2 regions of the Streptococcus sp. 2_1_36FAA genome follow, and region 2 is predicted to be linked to the other one. Evidence: predicted binding sites of a transcription regulator. Region 2 holds the regulator's gene; the other holds the start of a gene.

Region 1 (3,414 bases), on a different contig from region 2:
GCAAAATTATTTATGATATTTCTGAAAGTAAAAATAAGGGTGCTGTTCAAAACCGTAAACTTGCGAATGGTGAAAAAGTCAACTATGGTGAAAGACTATTACGAAATGAACTAAATGTTTTGTTAACGCGTGGCGTAAACGGTCTATATATTTATGCAGTTGATAAAGAATTAAGGGATGCTCTGAATAAAGCAATTAAATAAAATTATAATCAGTTATTGTCAGGCTTCCAAGGAAGATGCCAGCTCTTTATCCAAACACCTACTTACAAAAATTAACTTTACTGAAAGGAGACTTACATGAGACTTTGGCATGAGGCCTTGATTCCTCAACTTCCTCGTCCTCAACTTTTGGGGCAACATCGTGAGTGCTGCGCCCTACGTGGCAATGGCTGGGGCAGAAGGCATGCGACGGTGGACTATGTCTTTACCCACTCGCCCTACCATCTCTATGCTTACCATCGCTTGATTATGGAGGAAATGGCTAGTCGTGGCTATCGGGTCAGCCCAGAGTGGCTGGACAAGAACTACCGTGGTAAGACCTGCCCTTCTTATGAAGACTTGCCTGAGGAGAAGCTAGGCAATCCCATCTACAGTGAGCATGATGCCCGCTACTATGAGGAATGTGTAGATAATCTCCGTGAGAAGGGGATAGAGCTGGAATAACGACTCAAAAGGTTTGCGATGCAAAATTCTTCTTCGCATTTTTTAAGTCATAAAGATGAGACCTAAGGATTATTCCCTAGGTCTTTTGCTTTAGTATTATGATGTATTTTCAGTTATAAAGTGATGAAAAAGAGCTTGTTGCACGCTATTGTATAAACAGGGTGATAGATCTGTTTTCTTCATAAATAGTGAGATCTTTTTTGCAACAAACCTTAAGAACCCTATACCGTAAAAGAATCAATAAAAAAACGAACTAACCATAGAGTAGTCCGTTTTTTGTTTAATAGAAAGAGGCATTAGTGAGTGAAGTCAAGTACCATACGTCCTTGGATAGTACCAGCTTCCATTTCATCAAAGACATCTACGGCATCTTCAACAGGGCGTTTTTCAACGACTGGAACAACTAAGCCTTCAGCACCGAATTGGAAGGCTTCTTCCAAGTCTTTACGAGTACCTACAAGAGAACCGATGACTTGGATACCGTCTAGAACAGTCTTAACAATGCTGAGGTCCATCATTTCAGATGGCAAACCAACAGCTACTACACGACCACCTGCACGTACAGAATCAACGGCTTGGTTGAAGGCCACTTTAGAAACGGCTGTTACGACAGCAGAATGAGCTCCACCGTTTGTTTTTTCTTTGATAAGGCCAGGAACATCATCAACTTCATGTCCATTGATGACAATATCAGCACCAACTTCTTTTGCTAAGGCAAGTTTGTCATTGTTGATGTCGACTGCGATAACATGGGCATTGAAAACTTTCTTAGCATATTGAACAGCTAGGTTACCCAAACCACCTGCACCATAAAGGACGATCCATTGGCCTGGTTGGAGCTGAGCTTCTTTGATGGCTTTGTAAGTGGTTACCCCGGCACAAGTGATAGAAGAAGCTTGTGCAGGATCAAGACCTTCAGGAACTTTGACAGCATAGTCAGCTGTTACGATACATTGTTCAGCCATACCACCGTCAACAGAATAACCAGCATTTTTTACTGTACGGCAAAGAGTTTCACGTCCTGTAGTACAGTATTCACAAGTGCCACAACCTTCAAAGAACCAAGCGACACTGACACGGTCGCCTACTTTCAAGCTCTTTACATCAGGAGCCAATTCTTTGACGATACCGATCCCTTCGTGACCAAGGATACGGCCTGGGACCTTACCAAAGTCACCATGTGCAACGTGCAAGTCAGTGTGGCAGACACCACAGTATTCAATTTCTACAAGAGCTTCACCTGTTTCAAGCGGACGGAGTTCTTTGTTTTGAATAATTTCAACACCAGTACTTTCTGGATTAACAACAACTGCTTTCATAAGTAGTTCCTCCTGTTTAGTTATTATCATTAATATGTTAATTATATCACAAAGTTTTTGGATCAGCAAGCGCTTTCAACGAAAAGTAATTCCCTGCTAGATTGCTAGGAGGACTATTTCTTACGACAAAGGTGCTAAAAACCGTATATTATTCTAATTTTGTTCTATATTTCAAACAAATTGACTCATCAAACTTTATAAAATAGGTATTAAGTAGAAAAACATTCGGGAATATTACATTTTCGTTACATTTTATAACAAAGTATGAATTTTCAGACAATTTTTATTATAATATGAGTTAAAAAATATTGAGGAGTTTTGTATGAAAAGACAACAACGTTTTTCACTTCGGAAGTTCAAATTTGGTTTGGCTTCGGCTTTGTTGGGAACTGCTTTGATTTTTGGTTCAGGCCAAGCTAATGCGGACGAACAGACTGCCGTTAATACATCAGAAGCGAGTCAGCAGTCAAGCCTAGTTACGACAGCTGATCCGTCAGAGCAGGAGTCTCTTTCTGCGGATAAGGCGACAGTAAAAGAGGAAAAGTCGCAAGCTTCTGAAGAAGTAGACAAATCCTCAAGTTCAGAGCCAGCAAATGCTCAAGCTCCATCAGCAGGAGAAACTAAGGAAGAAAAGCAAGTAGCTAGCGAAACAACTGTAGCTACAGAGCCAAAACAGACTGTTTCGACAGCAGAGGTAACAAGCCCTTCATCTGCGAAGAAAGATGATAAGCAGGAGGTTAGGGCTGAAAATCCTGAAAGCAAGCCAGCGACTACAGAAGCTGTAGCGTCAGAAAATACAGGTCAGCCAGTTGCTACTGCGACTTCTGAGGAAGAAGATAAAGTCAGCAAGGACGAGCAACCAACTAGCATCAGTAGTAATGAAATCATCAAGGTTCCTCAAACATGGTCTCAAGGTTATAAAGGGGAAGGCCGCTTGGTTGCTGTTATCGACTCTGGTTTAGACGTCCACCATGAAGTCTTGCGTATTTCGGACCCTTCAAAAGCCAAATACCAAACGGAAGCTGCTCTTGAAGAGGCAAAGAAGAAGGCCGGAATTGATTATGGTAAATGGTATAACAGCAAGGTTGTCTATGCCTATAACTATATTGATGGCGATGATAGCATCAAGGAAAAAGATAGCTATTCTCACGGGATGCACGTTACTGGTATCACGGCTGGAAATCCAGACAAGAAGGATAGCAATGGAGAATACATCTATGGGGTTGCTCCTGAAGCTCAAGTGATGTTCATGAGGGTCTTCTCAGACCGTCAAAAAACTACGAGCGACGCCATTTATATCAAGGCCATTGAAGATGCGGTAGCCTTGGGGGCAGATTCCATCAATATGAGTTTGGGTTCAGCAACAGGATCAGTCGTAAACATGAGTCCTAGTCTCTCTGCAGCGATTGAACGAGCTCGAGCTAAAGGAG
Region 2 (3,414 bases):
ATAACCGAAAACTCCAGTCACATTCAAGAGCTTCGACACGAACTTTTGAAAGGACTCGGCACTATCGACTATTATCTCAATGAACAGGAGCCTCATTTACCTCATGTGCTTAACATGGGATTTCCCGGCCAAGTAAACGATATTCTGCTGATGAAGTTAGATATGGAAGGTATTTCTGTCTCCACAGGATCAGCATGTACTGCTGGAGCGATTGAGCCAAGCCTCGTTTTGTCGGCTTTTTATGGTGAGACATCCCCCCGATTAAAAGAATCCTTCAGAATCAGTTTTTCTGATCAAAATACTGTTCAAGAAGTACAAATTTTAACAAAAAAATTAAAAGAAATTTTAGGAGAAACACATGGCCTTTGAAAAGTCAGTAGCATTAAAAGATTGTTTATACAGTTATGAAGTAAATCCAAATGTTAAAAAATTTACATTAAAGGATAATACCTTTGCCGAAACAAAAGTAGGAAACTTTGAGCTAACTCGCCTCTTAGAAGAAATTCCAAATAGTGGTCAAGGATTTTTGTTGAAGATTATTTTCAATAAAGACCTGTCAGGCTTTAAAATTAATATCACAGATAAATCTGGTCTTCGCTTAGTTAATATTTTTAAATCAGAAGATCAAAAGATTATTCAGCAGAAATTCTACTTTTTGATGGATAGTTTAGTTGAGAGAGAGATTTTTATAAAGACAGAACAATAATCCAACATTCATTCAAGAATAGCAGAGAATATACATGATTGAACTTAAATACTTAGATTCTTATAAGGCCGAACGAATCGTTCGTTATCTTGATTTTGATGAATTCATGCTAGCTTTTTCAGGCTGTGTCACTATTCCGGATAACTTAAAGGTCCTCTCTTTGACTTATAACGGTAAGGAACTTCCCTACGAAGGAAAAATAGGCAATCTCTATCGAACCATGTCACAGTTTGATTTGTCAGCATACGAAAATAAAAAAGAAAACTAAGGATTTTAGTTTTCTTTTTTATTTTTACTTTCTTGGATTATTTTAAAATAGTTGATTTTTTCACAAACTTTCTATAAAATAGAAATGAAAGGACGTGATTTTGTGAAAACTGAAAAAAATTCAAGTATTCCTCGTGCAACTGCCAAGCGTTTATCCCTCTACTACCGTATTTTTAAACGTTTTAATGCAGAAAAAATAGAAAAAGCCAGTTCCAAACAAATTGCTGAAGCAATTGGTATTGACTCTGCTACTGTTCGAAGAGATTTTTCTTATTTTGGTGAACTTGGACGCAGAGGTTTTGGCTACGATGTTAAAAAATTAATGAATTTTTTTGCTGATCTACTTAATGATAACTCAATCACCAATGTCATGCTTGTAGGCGTTGGTAATATGGGGCACGCTCTTCTCCACTACCGCTTCCACGAAAGAAATAAGATGAAAATTGTCATGGCTTTTGACGTTGATAGCCATAAAGAAGTTGGAACAAAAACTCCTGACGGCATTCCAATTTATGGAATTTCTCAAATCAAAGAGAAAATCAAGGACGCTGACATCAAGACAGCAATTTTAACTGTTCCAAGTGTAAAAGCCCAGGAAGTAGCCAATATTCTTGTAGAGGCTGGAATAAAAGGGATCATGAGTTTTTCACCTGTACATCTTCACCTGCCAAAAGAAATTGTGGTTCAGTACGTCGATTTGACAAGCGAACTGCAAACTCTTCTCTACTTTATGAAAAAAGAGCATGATTAAGCACTATAGCTAACCGTCCTTAAATGAGGTCTGTTTCCTCTCGATAACTATAATAGCTATCCCCTCCCACAATTAAATGATCCAATAAAACGAAGCCCATCATTTCGCAGGCTTCTTTTATTTTCTCAGTCACCTGATCATCATCCCTACTTGGCCTAGTCGCGCCTGAAGGATGATTATGGACCAAGATAATTGATGTCGCCATATGCTTAATCGCATAATGAAGAATCTCCCTAGGTTCTGCTAAACTCCGAGTCAGACTTCCAATGAAAATTGTCTGTTGATGAATAATCTGATTTTGTGTGTTCAAATAAAGTGCAACCAAATGCTCCTGTTTTTTATGACTTAATTCCTGTTGCATTTTCTTAGCAAGTTTTTGACTACTCAGTATACGTTCTCCTTCAAAATTCTCCGCTTTTGAAATACGACTACCCAACTCAATCATGGCCTGTAGCTCAATCGCCTTTACTTGCCCTATACCAGATATCCCCTGTAGTTCAGATAGAGTCATGTGACGCAGTTCAGTCAGACTTGATACTGATGCTAAAATTCTACTAGCTATTTGGAATACATTCTCTTTTTTATTTCCTGTACGAATGAGAATAGACAGCAATTCCTGATTGCTTAACTGCTCTGCTCCTAGTCTTACTAATCGTTCCCGTGGTAATAATGATTCCTCTTGAAATGATATACTGTACATAAAAACCTCCTTACAATCTATTTATTCGCAAAAGAAAAAAGGAAAGCATTAAACTTATGCTTCCTTCTTTTTTATTATAAGATTTATAGTTGCATTTGATTGTATGATTTATTGAAGTAGTTCAAAATCTTCTTCGGTGTTTCTTTGTATGGAGTTTCACTTTCTAAAACACCCTTAACAATTGTACGAGAAGTTGCCGCAGCATCTTCACAGGTTACCAAAGTAACCTCTGCTGTACCATCAGCTGCATCATCAACCACATCTACCCTTTCAGGTTCCACGTTTTCAACACTAGTTATTGAATAAGTATAAACTTTATCTTTATCTGTCAGATAAATCTTCATACCAGCTTTTGCTCGATCAAGAGGGGAGAAGAGCATTTCATTGGCTCCCGTAATCCCGAAAACATGGTGGCTAGCTAAAGCATAGTTTCCTTTTCCCATTTGCTGAGTTTCTTTCATAGTACCAGCGCCATAATAAAGACCTGCATTCTCCAGTCCATTAAAAATTGGTAAATTAAGGGATAGTTCAGGAATCGCAATCCCACCGATAACAGGAAGTTGTTGCGCTTTCCATTGAGCATTTAAAACTGCTTCAGTCGATAGAGGCTCAACCTTTTCAAAATTGAAACTACCTTTACTTGCTTTATTCTTCTCAATTTCTTTCTTAGATACTTTAGAAACCTGGTACTTGTTTGTATGCCAAACCATAATCATATTTCTAATTGAAGAATTAAAGATTAGGGCAAGTGCAACTAACAGTAAGATAACCGAAAGAATATTTAATATAATATTACGTCTACTACGTTTCTTCTTGGCTCTTCGTGATCCTCTAGCCATATTTTACTCCTTCTCGTCTTGCAACTCTTCTTTATCATCTGCTTCTACAGTTGTAAAGGTAACAATCTGAGCATTCTGATCAAGACGCATAACCTTAACACCCATTGTAGAGCGACCAGTTTGTGAAATATTTGCAACACTTGTCCGAATA

The links. Region 2 encodes Rex, which represses fermentation and respiration genes when NADH is low (regulators of the CRP and FNR family bind a similar motif). Its sites were predicted from a motif close to TTGTGAANTANTTCACAA; they were not measured.
Region 1: adhP (alcohol dehydrogenase AdhP) is a predicted target of Rex. The motif match lies at 2,019-2,036, and genes of this name have one in related genera.

The regions. Positions count from the first base shown of each region.
Region 1 is NZ_KI391976.1:48,718-52,131, reverse strand. Features, by position in the region: gene HMPREF0847_RS08125 (DUF2075 domain-containing protein) at 1-203, shown strand, start outside; gene HMPREF0847_RS08120 (TIGR02328 family protein) at 300-665, shown strand; gene adhP (alcohol dehydrogenase AdhP) at 962-1,984, opposite strand; gene HMPREF0847_RS08110 (S8 family serine peptidase) at 2,307-3,414, shown strand, end outside.
Region 2 is NZ_KI391973.1:471,422-474,835, reverse strand. Features, by position in the region: gene HMPREF0847_RS02320 (cysteine desulfurase family protein) at 1-369, shown strand, start outside; gene HMPREF0847_RS02315 (DUF1831 domain-containing protein) at 359-706, shown strand; gene HMPREF0847_RS02310 (DUF4649 family protein) at 741-974, shown strand; gene HMPREF0847_RS02305 (redox-sensing transcriptional repressor Rex) at 1,077-1,724, shown strand; gene radC (RadC family protein) at 1,744-2,424, opposite strand; gene HMPREF0847_RS02295 (class A sortase) at 2,508-3,263, opposite strand; gene gyrA (DNA gyrase subunit A) at 3,267-3,414, opposite strand, start outside.